DNA from 2 places in the Microbacterium sp. CJ77 genome. Region 1 is predicted to be linked to the other one. Evidence: predicted binding sites of a transcription regulator. Region 1 holds the regulator's gene; the other holds the start of a gene.

Evidence for each region. Region 1 encodes LexA, which represses DNA repair genes until DNA is damaged. Its sites were predicted from a motif close to TCGAACANNTGTTCGA; they were not measured.
Region 2: the regulator LexA is predicted to act here: its motif matches at 2,379-2,394, upstream of C2868_RS01345 (HNH endonuclease signature motif containing protein).

Annotation. Positions count from the first base shown of each region.
Region 1 covers NZ_PQBR01000006.1:698,705-706,677, forward strand. The annotation lists gene hflX (GTPase HflX) at 1-162, shown strand, start outside; gene C2868_RS04050 (prolyl oligopeptidase family serine peptidase) at 269-2,203, opposite strand; gene C2868_RS04055 (hypothetical protein) at 2,255-3,649, opposite strand; gene lexA (transcriptional repressor LexA) at 3,721-4,503, opposite strand; gene C2868_RS04065 (LysM peptidoglycan-binding domain-containing protein) at 4,840-5,187, shown strand; gene C2868_RS04070 (histidinol-phosphate transaminase) at 5,272-6,366, shown strand; gene hisB (imidazoleglycerol-phosphate dehydratase HisB) at 6,363-6,965, shown strand; gene hisH (imidazole glycerol phosphate synthase subunit HisH) at 6,977-7,633, shown strand; gene priA (bifunctional 1-(5-phosphoribosyl)-5-((5-phosphoribosylamino)methylideneamino)imidazole-4-carboxamide isomerase/phosphoribosylanthranilate isomerase PriA) at 7,721-7,973, shown strand, end outside.
Region 2 covers NZ_PQBR01000006.1:127,527-135,499, forward strand. The annotation lists gene C2868_RS01340 (NAD(P)-dependent oxidoreductase) at 141-977, opposite strand; gene C2868_RS01345 (HNH endonuclease signature motif containing protein) at 1,030-2,325, opposite strand; gene C2868_RS01350 (LacI family DNA-binding transcriptional regulator) at 2,431-3,420, shown strand; gene C2868_RS01355 (L-ribulose-5-phosphate 4-epimerase) at 3,514-4,227, shown strand; gene C2868_RS01360 (xylulokinase) at 4,224-5,837, shown strand; gene araA (L-arabinose isomerase) at 5,861-7,375, shown strand; gene C2868_RS01370 (ROK family protein) at 7,395-7,973, opposite strand, start outside.

The DNA of each region.
Region 1 (7,973 bases):
GTCGAGGTGCGCGCGCTCGTGCCGTACGACCGGGGCGACCTGGTGTCGGCGGCCCACGACTCGGGCCTGATCGTCTCCGAAGGGCACGAAGAGGGTGGCACGGCGCTGCACGCGCACGTTTCCGCACGCCTGGCCGCCGAACTGGCCCCGTTCCTGCGCTGACCGCGGCCCGCCCCGGTCGTCTCGGGCGATTCCGCTGGCACGCGTCGTCGTTCGCGGGCCTGGTTCGTCGCGCCCACTGCCAGGTGAGCGGCTCCCTACGCCCCTCTCAGTCCTCGAGAGGCAGGACGGGCACGCCCGGCGTTGCGAAACCGAACACCTGGCCGAGGAAGCTCAGTTCGCTCTCGAGGGCGTGCTGGATGGTCTCGGCGCGACGGAAGCCGTGCGACTCGCCCTCGTACACGACGAGCGCGTGGCTGATGCCCTTCGCGGCGAGGGCGTCGCGCATGGCGTAGGCCTGCGCGGGAGGCACGACCGGGTCATCCGCACCCTGCAGCAGCAGCACGGGAACGCTCAGGTCATCGATGCGGCCGAGCGGAGATCGTGCCTCGTACACGGGCTCGGCGTCGGGGAGCGGCCCGACGAGTCCGTCCAGGTAGTGCGCCTCGAAATCGTGCGTATCGGCGGCGAGGGCGCGCAGATCGGCGACTCCGTAGCGGCTGATGCCCGCCGAGAACGTCTTCGATGTCGTCAGGGCGGACAGGACGGTCCATCCACCGGCGGACCCGCCCTTGATCGCCAGCCGGGCGCCATCGGCGAACCCCGCGGCGACGAGTCCTTCGGCTGCCGCCACGACGTCCTGGACGTCCACGATTCCCCACTGCCCGGCGAGGCGCTCGCGGTACGCGCGGCCGTAGCCGCTCGACCCGCCGTAATTGACGTCGAGCACGCCGACACCGCGGCTCGTGAAGTAGGCGACAGCGGGGGACGCCTCGCCCGCGACGTGCGCGGTGGGCCCGCCGTGCACGGTGACGATGTACGGGGGTCGTTCGTCCGCGGGACCCTCGACCCCCGGATTGGAGGGAGGGTACGCGAAGGCGTGTACGGGTCCGCTGGGTCCGTCGAACGTCATCGCGATGGCCTCGGGCAGCCAACCGTCGCTCCGGTCGGACACCCCACCGCGCAGGGGTCGGGCCCTGCCCGGATCGTCGACATCGACCAGCCAGAGACCGGAAGGGGTCGTGGCGCCGGCACCCGTGACGAGCGCGCGCGTGCCGCTCACGTCGCGAATCAGCACCTGCGCGGACAGCGGCGTGCGGATGCTTCGGGCCCCGCCGTCCGTGTCCTCCACGACGAGCTCGTCACGGCCGTGCGTGCGCACCGCCAGGATCCGCCCGTCGTCGAGCGGGGCGAACCATCGCGCGCCGAGGTTCCAGAGCGGCCCGCCGGTGTCCGCGTCGGAGCTCTCGGCGGCGGTGGGCTCCGGGAGCCCGCCCAGGCGTCGCCGCTCGAGCGTCCACCGCCCCGAGCGGTCGGTCGAATAGGTGAGTTCGTCCGGACCGGTCCATTCCGGCTGCAGGACCGATTCGTGAGCACTGCCCGCGACGATACCGACGGCGCCGGTCCTGATGTCGAGGACGACGAGCTGCGTCGCCTCCCACGGCATGTTCGGGTGGTTCCATCCGATGAACGCCAAGCGGTCGCCGTCGGGGGAGAGACGCGGGTAGGCGAGGAAGTCGTAGCCGGATGCCAGGGGCGTGCCCGCAGAGGGTGCCGCATCCTCGACCGCCACCGAGCTGATCTCGACGATGGCACGTTCGGGTACACGCCCGTCGCGCGCCGTCTCGCGCACCGCGAGGAGCCGTCCGTTCGCCCAGGTGAGGTCGCCGTAGTGCGTGCCCGGGGCCTCGACCGTGAGCGCACGCGGTTCGCCGTCTGCGCCCAGCCGCCAGACGCGCTGATCGGACTGCTCGACGAAGTAGAGCGTCCCGTCGTCATCGATCGTCCACGCGCCGCCCCCGTACTCGTGGACGCGCGAACGTGCGCTCCACGGCCCGGGAAGGACCACGTCGGCGTCCGCTTCCGCGTCGGCTTCGATCGCGCGCCGCAGGATGGCCGTCCTGCCGCGTTCCTGCGGCAGTGACTCGCTCCACCACACCTCGTCGCCGACGAATCGTGCGCCGTCGATGCGTGGTGCGGAGGACGTGACTTCGGCAGCCGAAATGGGGGAGGGCCAGGTTCCGAAAGGCAGGATCGTGGTCATCCCGACAGGCTACGCGGCGCGGCCGACACCACGGGTGCCGGTCCGGGCGCGCTACACCGTGGCGCGATCGGGTTCGACGTCCTCGGCTTCGGCCGGCGCGGCTTCGACGACCTCCGGCTCGTTCTGCGCGAGTTCGGTCGCCCACCAGGCCAGGAGCGCGACGACGAGGACGAGCGAGACATCGCCGATCGAGAGCGGGCGGAGCGCCAGCAGCCACAGGATCGCAAGCGCGGCGAGCACAACGCGCACCAGGACGCGATAGGTGTACATCCAGCGTCCGACGCGGCCGGTGTCGACGCCGCTGGAGCGCAGGGACGACCGCAGGCGGTGGTTGACGCCCGTGGCGCCGGTACGGATGGCGACGGCAGCGTTGCTGCGCCCCTGCACCCACGCGAGAAGGGCGAGGAGCACACCGATCAGCGCGATGACCGCGGCGGTGTCGCGCATCGCCGTGACGATCTGCGCGTAGATGGCGTCGACCGCCGTGATGGGGATCGCGAGCCGCGACGCCGCGATCGAGGCCACGGTGGCGCCGACCGCGAGGGCCACGGCGAGGGTACCCCCGCCGATGGCGATGGCCACGCCCGTCCCGACGAGGGCGACGCTCTTGCGGCGAGCGAGGAGCACCCCGCCGATGAACAGCGCGAGGGTCACGAGCGGCAGCCACCATCCGACGGTCGCTGCGATCCCGTAGACGATGCGGACGCTCACGAGCGCGTCGCTCTGGACGAGGACGATCGTCCGGTCCACAGACGGAATCGCGGAGGCGAATCCCACGCCCTGCGCCACCAGCCGGTCCTTCACTTCGTCGATGATCGGCGCGAGCGAGATCCCCACCTCGCCGGAGTCGCTGATGGTCACGGCGCCCGTCTGCGTCGTTCCCGTCGCCGCGGCGGCGAGGCCGCGGTGACTCGCGCGGAGGGCCGTCTCCCAGACCGAGGCGAACACGTCCGATTCCACGAGCTGCGTGACGGATGTGCCCACCAGGCCGCGGAGCCCCTCGACCGCCGGACCGCGCAGCAGATCGATCGCTGCCGTTGCGCGGGGCGGCAGCCCGAGACCCTCGATCCCGTCGAACAGATCGTCGGTGAGGCCCTGCAGATCGAGGGATTCGTCGATCGCCGCGGTCGCTTGATCGACGATCAGAGCCTGCACAGCGGGGTCCTGCGCGAGCGGCGCGAAGGTCGCCACGAACGCGGTCTCGTCGACGAGCTCGGTTCGTGCCCATGCCGACACGATCGAGACGGGCACCAGCAGGGCTGCGATCACGATCAGGGCAGACGAGAGAACAGCTCGCCACGTGCCCCGGCGAGGCCGCGACACGCGCTCCGGGCGGGACGGCGTCTCTCCGAGTCGGGAGCGGAGGCGTGCGTTCTCGGCTTCGAGTTCGGCGAGCCGACGTGCGGCATCCGCTGCGTTCGCGGGAGCAGGAGTGGGGTTGGTCACATCCCCTTATACCGCTCCGAAGCGTCTCCGCGCAGTTCCTCACGCACGGCGCCGGATGCCGTGATGGGGCGTCAGACGGCGCGCAGGACCGCGACGACCTTGCCCAGAACGGTCGCGTGATCGCCGAGGATCGGCTCGAACGCGCTGTTGCGGGGCAGGAGCCACGTGTGTCCGTCGCGACGGCGGAAGGTCTTGACCGTCGCCTCACCGTCGAGCATGGCCGCGACGATGTCGCCGTTCTCGGCCGTCGCCTGTGTGCGGACGACGACCCAGTCGCCGTCGCAGATCGCCGCGTCGATCATCGACTCGCCGGAGACACGCAGCATGAACAGCTCGCCCTTGCCCACGAGCTGACGGGGGAGCGGGAAGACCTCTTCCACCTGCTGATCGGCAGTTATCGGCACGCCGGCGGCGATGCGCCCGACGAGAGGGACCATGGCCGCGTCGCCGACCGGGGGCGCGGAGTCGGCGGGATTCTCTGCCGCACTGCCGGGAAGGTCGATCAAGACCTCGATGGCGCGCGTCTTGCCGGAGTCGCGACGAAGGTACCCCGAGAGCTCGAGCTGGTTGAGCTGGTGCGTCACGCTCGAGAGCGAACGCAGGCCGACGGCGTCTCCGATCTCGCGCATGCTCGGCGGATAGCCGTGCGACTGGACCGAACGCTGGATCACCTCGAGGATCGCCAGCTGCTTGTCGCTCAGGCTCTTGCGACGCCGCGTGCGCGCACGCGGTTCGGTCGTCTCGCCGACATCGGAGGCATCCGCGGCGACCTCGCCGCGTGCGTCGGTGACTGCATCGGAGCCCAGGTCGGCGTCCGGATCGGCCAGGGCGGAGTCCCAGGGTTCAAGCGTCATGTCGTGCTCCTCCCGCCGTACGTGGCGTCGCTCTCGATGCGATGTCGGTGGTCGCTGGTGTACTGCTCTTGCACCAGCGCGACCATCGAAACACTATCCGGTCCTCGGTCGTTTTCGGCACATCTGTTCGAGCGTGTCGATCGATTCGGGCCACACAGAGGCGCAGAAGGACTTGACAAGATGCAACACTCGAAGATAACTTCGGAACACAACTTCGCATCCGGCTCTCCCGGCCGAGAGTCGGATGCGGAGCTGGACTCGCGAACGGGCTTTCCGGCATCGCGTGAAGTCTTCTCAACCCGCGCCACTCAGCACCACACGATCCAGGAGGACAAGATGACGACCGCACTCATGTCGATGCCATCGCACACCCGCCTGCGCATGACGGCGCGTGGTCGCCGCGTGATCGTCGGCATGGTGTCGCTGCCGCTCGCGGTCGCCGTTTTCATCGGCGTCCTCGCCGGTGGCGAGGCGCTCGCATCCCGCAGCGCGTCGGCGCCCGCGGGTGAGTTCACGACGGTTCTGGTGGAACCGGGTGACTCGCTCTGGTCGATCGCGCTCGAGGTGGCGCCCGCGGCCGACCCGCGCGACGTCGTGGATGAGATCGTTCGGTTGAACGCGCTCGGTTCGTCGACCGTGGACGCGGGGCAGCGCATCGCGATCCCCGCCGAGTTCACGTCCTGAGCCCCCGCTGCGTCGCGGGCCCCCACGCGAACGCGTCGGGGCACCTCCCGCCCGGAACACGTCGCGAGTCCCGTGCGTCGTAGCATGGGAGGGGTGAGCGCATCCCTCGAAGACCTCCCTCTCCGTGACGATCTCCGGGGAAAGACGCCCTACGGGGCACCCCAGGCCAGCGTGCCGATCGCGTTGAACGTCAACGAGAACACGCACCCCGTCCCGCAAGAGGTGGCCGACGACATCCTGGACGGCATCGCCGTCGCGCTGCGCGAGATCAACCGCTATCCCGATCGTGATTTCGATGCGCTCCGCGAGGCTTTCGCGGACTACCTCGGTCACGGCCTGACATCGCAGAACATCTGGGCGGCGAACGGCTCGAACGAAGTGCTCCAGCACGTTCTGCAGGCGTTCGGGGGCCCCGGCCGCACGGCCTTCGGGTTCGGCCCGACGTACTCGATGTACCCGCTCCTGGCGTCCGGCACGGGTGCGGGATGGATCGCGGGCGAGCGCGGACACGACTTCACCCTCACCCCGGAGTTCGCTGCCGAGCAGGTCGCCGAAGCCGACCCCGATGTGATCTTCCTCTGCTCCCCGAACAACCCCACGGGCACGCCGATGCCGATCGAGGTCATCGAGGCGGTGTACGAAGCCTCCCGTGGTGTCGTCGTCGTCGACGAGGCGTACTGGGAGTTCGCGCCGCACGATCAGCGCTCGGCGCTGACGCTCCTGCACGACCGCCCGCGACTGGCGGTCTCGCGCACGATGAGCAAGGCGTTCGCGTTCGCGGGGGCCCGTGTCGGCTATCTCGCCGCAGACCCCGCCTTCATCGATGCGTTGCGGTTGGTGCGGCTGCCGTACCACCTGAGTTCGCTCACGCAGGCCGCGGCGCTCGGCGCGCTGCGTCACTCCGACACCATGCTGGCGATGGTCGACGACATCGTCCAGCAGCGCGATCGGATGGGTGCGACGCTATCCGCCCTCGGGTACGAGCCGTACGAGTCCTGGACGAACTTCATCCTGTTCGGCGGGGTCGCCGATCCCGCCGCGACGTGGCGCGCGCTATTCGAGCGCGGCGTGCTCGTGCGCGACGTCGGGCTGCCCGGGACGCTGCGCGTCTCGGCCGGTACCGAGGATGAGACCACAGCATTCCTCGACCAACTCGCGTCGATAGACTCGCAGGCATGAGCAGGCGCACGGCGAGCAGGACTCGTCGCACGAGTGAGTCATCCGTCGACCTCGAGATCGACCTCGACGGGACCGGTCGCAGCAGCATCGACACGACCGTGCCGTTCTTCGACCACATGCTGACGGCGTTCGCGAAGCACTCGCTGACCGACCTGACGGTGAAGGCGACGGGCGACACGCAGATCGACGCGCACCACACCGTCGAGGACGTCTCGATCGTGCTGGGCATCGCCATCCGCGAGGCGCTCGGCGACAAGGCCGGTATCTCCCGCTACGGCGACGCGCTCGTGCCGCTCGACGAAGCGCTCGCGCAGGCCGTCGTCGACATTTCGGGCCGTCCCTATCTGGTGCACTCCGGCGAGCCCGCCGGGTTCGAACACCACCTGATCGGCGGTCACTTCACGGGTTCGCTCGTCCGCCACACGTTCGAGGCGATCGCGTTCAATGGCGGACTCACGGTGCACGTCCGCGTTCTCGAAGGACGTGACCCCCACCACATCGCCGAGGCCGAGTACAAGGCATTCGCGCGCGCGTTCCGCCAGGCCAAGTCGCTCGATCCCCTCGTGGAGGGGATCCCGAGCACCAAGGGCGCGCTGTGACGGATGCCTCTGTGTCCGATGTGCGTCGGCCCGTCGTCGCCGTCCTCGACTACGGATCCGGCAACATCCACTCGGCCGTCAAGGCGCTGCAGGCGGCGGGCGCTGACGCGCGTCTGACATCGGACCCGCAGCTGGTGCTCGAGGCCGACGGTCTCGTCGTGCCGGGCGTCGGTGCGTTTCGAGCCGTGATGGAGGCCCTCCGTGCGAGCGGCGGGGATCGCCTGATCGATCGCCGCCTGGCCGGCGGGCGTCCCGTCCTCGGCATCTGCGTCGGCATGCAGGTGCTGTTCGAGTTGGGCGTGGAGCGGGGCGTCGACACCGAGGGCATGGGGGAGTGGCCGGGCGTCGTGCGCGAACTCGACGCCCCCGTTCTGCCCCACATGGGCTGGAACACGGTTCGCCCCGACCCGGGATCGAAGCTCTTCGCCGGGCTCGAAGACGAACGGTTCTACTTCGTGCACTCGTTCGGCGTCCAGGAGTGGTCGCTCGAGGCGGACGGACCCTTCGCGAGCCCGCACCTGACCTGGACCGACTACGGCGCACCCTTCCTCGCCGCCGTCGAGAACGGTCCGCTCTCGGCGACCCAGTTCCACCCCGAGAAGTCCGGTGCCGCGGGCATCCGCCTGCTGGCGAATTGGATCGACGGGCTGCCCGAGACTAAAATCTAGGCTTCGTGCCCATCCGGCCCCCGGCCCGCGTCCCGCGGCTGCCGGATCCGGTGTCAAACCGGCGCATCCGCCCACGCACGAGGATCCATGAACGACTTCTCCGCCACACCCGAGCTCGTCCTCCTTCCCGCCGTCGATGTCGCTGGGGGTAAGGCCGTTCGCCTGACTCAGGGCGAGGCCGGCACCGAGACCTTCCATGGCGACCCCGTCGACGCGGCGCTCGACTTCGCCCGCCAGGGTGCGACGTGGATCCACCTCGTCGACCTCGACGCCGCGTTTGGCCGCGGGAACAACACCTCGGTCCTGCGCAAGGTGATCAAGCAGGTCAAGGGGGTGCGCG
Region 2 (7,973 bases), 570 kb from region 1:
GTGCTGCGCGGTTCGAACAGCCGCGCGTCCCGCGCTTGGTCAGGGCTTGCCGTTGTCGACCCAGCGCGTGTGTGCCTTGAGCGCGTGGTAGACCGCAACCATTCGGCCAGCCTAGGGCGGGCATGCGCAACAACGACAGGTCAGTCGCGCCAGGAATGCTGGGGGTCGTATCCGAGCAGGCGCCGAGCTTTCGCGATCGAGAGCATCGTGTCGTTCACGCCGAGGTCGCCATGGACAGGCACGTCGGGGAAGACCTCGGCCACGAGTTCGACGTTCGGCCGGGTCGTGACGGTGTCGGCCGCCGCGATGATGAAGCGGTCGAAGCCCGGGGGAGCGACCTGCAGCGCCCGATCGATCGCCTGGGCGCCGTCGCGGGCATCGATGTACCCCCACAGGTTCCACTTGCGATCGCGCGGATCGGCGTCGTACGGGAACGCCGCGTAGTCCTCGGGCACCATGACGTTCGAGAAGCGCAGCGCCGTGATCGAGACATTCGGATGCCACCGCACGAGCTCGATCGCGAGCTGCTCCTCGAGGTGCTTGACCAGCGAATAGACCGACTCGGGGCGAGCGGGGTACTCCTCGTCGACCGGAATGTAGGGCGGCGGCACGTCGAACGGCAGGCCGAGCACGGTTTCGCTCGATGCGTAGACGATGCGCGTGATGCCGAGCCGGATCGCGGCCCAGAACACGTTGAACGTGCTGGGCATGTTGTTGTGGAACGTTGCGACATCCGGGGCGATACCGGGCGCCGGGATGGCGGCCAGGTGGACGACCGCATCGAACCCGTCGTGCTGATCGTTGACCGCGGTGAGGGCATCGACGACCTGGCCGTAGTCGGTGAGGTCCACGCGCACGAAGCCGGGGCCGCGCTCGCCGACGATGTCCATGCCGATGACGTCGTGGCCGGCCGCGCGCAGTTCGCGCAGGACGACAGAGCCGAGCTTGCCGGAAGAACCCGTGAGAGCGATGCGCATCCATCCAGGCTCGCACACAGGCGCGGTGCGAGGGCGGGCGGAGTGCGGTCGATCAGAACGGAGGTGGTGCAGAACTCACGTAACCGGTCGGCGTCTCGACCCTGACGGTGCCGTCGCGCCGCGTCATGAAGCGGAATCTGGTGCTGTGCCGATGCCGATGATCCGGAGGGCACAGGGGGCGCAGATTGTCTTGATCGGTGCGCCCGCCCAGAGCCCACGGCCTGTCGTGGTCGATGTCGGCGTCGAGCGCCAGCCGGTTGCATCCATCCCGCGCGCACTTTCCGTGGCGCAGGATCAGCCACGTGCGCTGCGCCTCGGTCGGGCGGTAGGTGCGACGGTCCATCTCGAGCACGATCCCGCGAACCGGATCGGTGATCACCCGGTGGAAAGCCTGGGCGTCGGTGAAGATCTGGGCGGCGGTGAGCGGATCGATCGGGCCATGGCCCACGAGTTGTGCATCTTCGCGGGGGAGGGCGGCGAGCCGGGCCGCGATGTCGGCCCGGCTGCCGTCGCCCGTCAGCAGAGAGACCGGCACCGTGACGAAGACCTTCGTCTTGACCGCCGTCGGGGTTCCCTCGCCCATCAGCCACGACGCGAACAGATCGGCGCGGATCTGATCGCGGGTGCGCGACTCGCGCGCGTCCTTCGACGTCGCCTTCGCGGTGGCGTCGAGGCGTCGACCCATGGCCACGGCGCTGACGGTCGGTACGAGAGCCGAGACCCACGACATCCCGTCGTCGATGTGCTCGATGACCACGCGACGGTCGCGCATCGCGGCTGCGTGCCGCACATCCTCGCGTCGCGCGTCGAGGCGTTCGAGGAGCCTCGTGAGGCGCGCACGGAACGCTGCGCGCGAGCACGACAGCACCCATTCCGAAGCAGCGGCGTCGAGTTCGGCGATGGCGGCTTCGGCCTCGGCGTGTTGCTCGGGCGACGCGTCGACCGGCGCCTGCAACCGTGCCACGCCCGCGACGACCGCGTCGACCAGCACGAGCGGCGCAAAGCCATCGAGCGCGCGGCGCCAGAGCCACGGCAGCGACTCGGCGGCGGTCGCGGCGGTGTGCGCGAGGGAGCGGAGAGTCTGCTCGGCGACGTTCAGACGCAACGCGAGATCGAACAGAACTCCGCGCACCGCCATCTCTTCGCCATCGGCTCCGACGATGTCCGTGTACACGTACGGGTGCCTGCGAGCGATCTCGATCGCTTCTGCAATGCCAGCCGCGCGACGCGCCTCGTGGCGGATCGCCGCGAACTGATCGCTCTGCAGGTCGTCGAACAAGAACCCCAGCGACTCTTCCATCGACACGCTCGTCGGCGTGGATTCGAGAAGTTCGAGGCGCTCGATCATGAATCCATATTAGTACAAAAATACGATTCCGACAATGATCTAAGGGAAAGTGATAGAACATAGCTTCTATCACTACGCTGATGCTCAGCCCAGGGGAGGAAGACGATGACGCAGCCCGCGCCCGCGCGTGCCGTCGGTGTGCGCGATGTCGCAGCGCATGCCGGGGTCTCGACGCAGACGGTTTCACGCGTGCTCAACGGGCATCCGCATATCCGTCCCGAAACGCGGCAGCGGGTGCTCGACGCGATCCAAGCGCTGGGGTATCGCATCAACAACGCGGCGAGGGCCCTGGGTACCAGCACGTCGCGCACCCTCGGCGTGCTGGCATCCGATGCCGCTCTCTACGGCCCGGCCGAGGGGGTTGCCGCCCTCGAGGCAGCGGCCCGAGCGGAGGGGCGCTGGATCGCCACGGCATACGCGGATGCGTCGGATGTCTCGGCGGTCGAGGCCGCGGTGGGGCACCTGCTCGCGCAGGGCGTCGACGGCATCGTGCTCGTCGGATCGCATGCCCTGACGCTCGAGACCGCGAAGACCGTGGCGGCCGGAGTCCCGATCGTCGCCCTCCACGGCGGCACGGGTACGGTGGCGCAGTCCGCCGGGGCGGCACTCGCGGTCACGCACCTGCTCGATCTCGGCCATCGGCGAATCGCCGAAGTCGCGGGTCCCGGGGATTGGCTCGAGGCGATCGCGCGCTCGAGAGGGGTGGCCGAGGCGCTCGACGCGGCCGGTCTCGCCGTCGCCGCACGGTGGGAGGGCGACTGGAGTGCGGCCGCGGGGTACGCGCTCGCGGGGGACATCGTCGAGGCGCTGGGGCGCCCCGACCCGCCGACCGCGCTCGCGGTGGCCAACGATCAGATGGCTCTCGGTCTGATGGCCGGACTGCACGCGCGCGGCGTCGAGGTTCCGACCGTGCTGTCGGTCGTCGGCTTCGACGACAACCCCGATTCGGCGTTCTACCTGCCCGCGCTGACGACCGTACGACTCGATCTCGCGTCCGAAGCTCGGCGGGTGGTCGCCGAGGTCGTTGGAGGGAGCAGCACGACGAACATCGAGACCCCTCGCCTCGTTGCGCGTCGCTCCACCGCCCCTCGATGAGTCGACGCGACAGTAGTGAAGATCGAATGATACCGGTAACATAGTCTCCGTCGCCGGTCGTACGGCGATCGCCGCGAGACCGATGGAGACTCCGTGAGCACAACCGAAGACCCGTATTCCGTCGAGGCGGCGATCTCGGCCACCCGCGATGACGTGTCCCGTCTGCACGCGGAGTTGGTGCGCAATGACCTGGTCGTCTGGACGGGCGGGAACGTGTCGGGCCGGGTGCCGGGTGCGGATCTGTTCGTGATCAAGCCGTCGGGTGTGTCCTATGACGATCTGGCTCCGGAGAACATGATCCTCTGCGACCTCGACGGGAAAGTCGTGCCGGGGACGCCGGGGAGCGATCGTTCTCCGTCGAGTGATACGGCGGCTCATGCGTATGTGTATCGGCATATGCCGGATGTCGGGGGTGTGGTGCACACGCACTCCACCTACGCGGTGGCGTGGGCGGCGCGCGGCGAAGAGATCCCGTGTGTGATCACGGGGATGGCGGATGAGTTCGGCGGCCCCATTCCGGTGGGTCCGTTCGCGGTGATCGGGGACGACTCGATCGGGCGGGGGATCGTGGAGACCTTGACGGGGCACCGGAGCCGCGCGGTTCTGATGCAGAATCATGGGCCGTTCACGATCGGGGTATCGGCGAAGGATGCGGTCAAGGCCGCGGTGATGTGTGAGGACGCGGCGCGCACGGTGCACATCGCGCGCGAGGCAGGGCCCCTGATCCCGATTCCGCAGGACAAGATCGACGCGCTCTACGGCCGCTACCAGAACGTTTACGGACAGAACGAGGACGATCGCCGATGACCGCCGCCGACGGCGGCAAGCCGGGAACGGCTGCCGAAACGATCCGGTCCGGACGCACGGCGCTCGGCGTCGAGTTCGGCTCGACCCGCATCAAGGCGTGCCTGGTCGACGCGGACGATCCCGCCGATGTGCTCGCCGTCGGCGGCTTCGCGTGGGAGAACGGCTTCGAAGGCGGTCGCTGGACACATCCCCTCGAGGATGTCTGGACGGGACTCGCCGCCGCGTACGCAGACCTGAGGACGGATGCCGAGCAGCGCCACGGTGTCAGCCCGGTCACGGTGGGCGCGATCGGGGTCTCGGCCATGATGCACGGCTACCTCGCCTTCGGCGACGACGATGACCTGCTCGTGCCCTTCCGTACCTGGCGCAACACGTCGACGGGTCGCGCCGCGGCGAAACTGACCGAAGTCTTCGGTGTGAACATCCCGTTGCGCTGGTCGATCGCCCATCTGCACCAGGCGGTGCTCGACGCGGAAGAGCACGTTCCCGACATCCGGTTCGTCACGACCCTTGCCGGGTACGTGCACTGGCGCCTGACCGGGCGCCGCGTGCTGGGCGTCGGCGATGCGTCCGGGATGTTCCCGATCGATCCGGCAACCGGGGATTACGACGCGACCATGGTCGCGGCCTACGATTCGCTGGCGGATGGGCGCCTTCCCGCGCCTCTCGCCGAGCTGCTGCCTGAGGTACTCACCGCGGGTGTCGGCGCGGGCGAGCTGACGTCCGAGGGCGCGGCGCTCCTCGACTCGTCCGGGACCCTCGCCCCCGGCATCCCGTTCTGTCCGCCCGAGGGTGATGCCGGTACCGGCATGGTCGCCACGAACTCGGTCTCGCCCCGCACGGGAAACGTCAGTGCGGGCACCAGCATCTTCGCCATGGTCGTGCTCGAGCGCCCGCTCGCGAACGTGCACCACGAGCTCGACGTCGTCACGACACCGGCCGGGGACCCGGTCGCGATGGTGCACTGCAACAACGGGGCGAGCGAACTGGCCGCCTGGGCCGGCATGTTCGCCCGTTTCGCCGAGGCCGCGGGAATCCCGCTCGGGGCGGACGCCGTCTACGAGGTCCTCTTCCGCGAGGCGCTCGAGGCCGAACCGGATGCCGGGGGTCTGTTGGCCTACAACCACCTCGCCGGCGAACCGATCGCCGGGCTCGACGCGGGCCGACCGCTCGTCGTCCGCACCCCCGACTCGCGCCCGACACTGGGCAACTTCGCCCGCGCGCAGCTCTACGCCGCGTTCGGCACGCTGAGCCTCGGAATGCGCGTGCTGCACGGCGAGCGCGTCACCGTCGACACGATGTACGCGCACGGCGGCATGTTCCGCACGGCCGGGGTCGCGCAGCGGTTCCTGGCCGCCGCGATCGAGGCCCCCGTCGCCGTCGCCGAAACCGCTTCCGAGGGTGGCGCGTGGGGTATCGCGGTTCTCGCCGCCTACCGGAAGGCGGCCGACGACCTCGCCCTCGATGCGTATCTGGCCGAGCGTGTCTTCGCCGCGGCCGGGTTCGCGATCGTCGCGCCCGATCCCATCGACCTGGCCGGATACGCCACCTATCTCACGCGCTACGAAGCCGGGCTCGCCATCGAGCACGCCGCCGTCGCCGCCCTCTGACGCCTCATCGAAAGCAGCACGACATGCCCCGCACCCCCCTCTCCACCTCGCTCGAGTCGTACGAGGTCTGGTTCGTCACCGGCAGCCAGAATCTCTACGGCGAAGAGACCCTCCGGCAGGTCGCCGATCAGTCGCAGGGCGTCGTCGCTCAGCTCGACGGCAACGTGCCCGTCACGGTCGTCTGGAAGCCCGTGCTGAAGGATGCCGACAGCATCCGTCGCCTCGCCCTCGAGGCCAACGCGGCGGACAACGTGATCGGCCTGATCGCGTGGATGCACACGTTCAGTCCCGCCAAGATGTGGATCGGCGGGCTCGACGCCCTGCAGAAGCCCCTCCTGCACCTGCACACGCAGGCGAACGTCGAGCTGCCGTGGGCGGACATCGACTTCGACTTCATGAACCTCAACCAGGCTGCGCACGGCGACCGCGAGTTCGGGTACATCCAGACCCGCCTCGGTGTCGCGCGCAAGACCGTCGTCGGGCACGCCTCCGATGCCCGCGTGCGCGGCGAGATCGCCTCGTGGCAGCGCGCGGCGGCGGGGTGGGCCGCGTCGCGCAGCTTGAAGCTCGCGCGCTTCGGCGACAACATGCGCTACGTCGCCGTCACCGAGGGCGACAAGACCGAGGCCGAGCTGCGGTTCGGCGTGCAGGTCAACACGTGGGGTGTCAACGAGTTGGCGGATGCGGTGGCCGATGCATCCGCATCCGACGTCGACGCGCTCGTCGCCCTGTATGAAGAGGAGTACGACGTCGTTCCCGAGCTGCGCTCCGGGGGAGAGCGCCACGAGTCGCTGCGCGACGGCGCGGCGATCGAACTCGGCCTGCGCTCGTTCCTCGAGGAGGGTGGCTTCGGCGCCTTCACGACGAGCTTCGAAGACCTCGGTGCGCTCAAGCAGCTGCCGGGTCTGGCCGTTCAGCGCCTCATGGCCGAGGGCTACGGCTTCGGCGCCGAGGGTGACTGGAAGACGGCCATCCTGGTGCGCGTCGCGAACGTGATGGGCGCGGGCCTGCCCGGCGGCGCGAGCCTCATGGAGGACTACACCTACGACCTCGTTCCCGGCAGCGAGCGCATCCTCGGGGCGCACATGCTCGAGGTGTCGCCGTCGCTGTCGTCGCAGAAGGCACGCCTCGAGATTCACCCGTTGGGTATCGGCGGCAAGGACGACCCCGTGCGCCTGGTGTTCACGGCCGACCCCGGGCCCGCCCTGGTCGTCGCGATGAGCGACATGCGCGACCGGTTCCGCCTCGTCGCGAACGTCGTCGAGAACGTCGAGGCGCCCGATCTGCCTAAGCTCCCGGTCGGGCGCACGATCTGGAAGCCGCAGCCCGACTTCGCCACGAGCGCCGCGGCGTGGCTGACCGCGGGCGCCGCGCACCACACCGTCATGACGACGGCCGTGGGCATCGAGGTCTTCCGCGACTTCGCCGAGATCGCGAAGACCGAGCTGCTCGTCATCGACGACACGACGACGGTTCGCGGATTCCAGCAGGAGGTGCGCTGGAACCAGGCCTACTACCGTCTGGCTCAGGGGCTCTAGCTCACCGGACCCCGAGGGCTCAGAGAGCCGCGAGCGCGCCCACCGGGTCGTCCAGCAACCGCGCGAAGGCCGCCTCTGCCGCACCCACCAGGAGGCGGTCTTCGCCGAGCGCCGCTGACCGGATGTCCACGTCCTCGCCCGCGGCCGGCATCGCGAGCGAGCGCACGTCATCGAGCAGCTCGCCGGTGCCTTCCTCGGCGATCGTCGCGAGAAACCCACCCAGCACGATCATCTGCGGGTTGAGGACGTTGACCGCGTTGGCGAGGGCCGTGGAGAGGATGCGTCGCTGCCGCGCGATCTCTTCGCGGGCGTCCGGCAGTTCGCTCGCGGCCAGGGCGGCGGCGAGAGTGGGCTCATCGGCGCTGACCAAACGCGCGACCGCGAGCAGACGGGCGCGGCTGACCTCGTCCTCGAGCACGCCGTCCCCGGCGAGCCGGTCGGCCGTCGAGGGGATGCCCGGCCGGTTCTGCCCGAACTCCCCGGCATAACCGGATGCGCCGGCCACGGGCATCCCGTGCACGATCAGGCCGCCACCGATTCCACTCGCGCCGCCGTTCAGGTACACGAGGTTGTCGATGCCGCGCCCCGCGCCGAACAG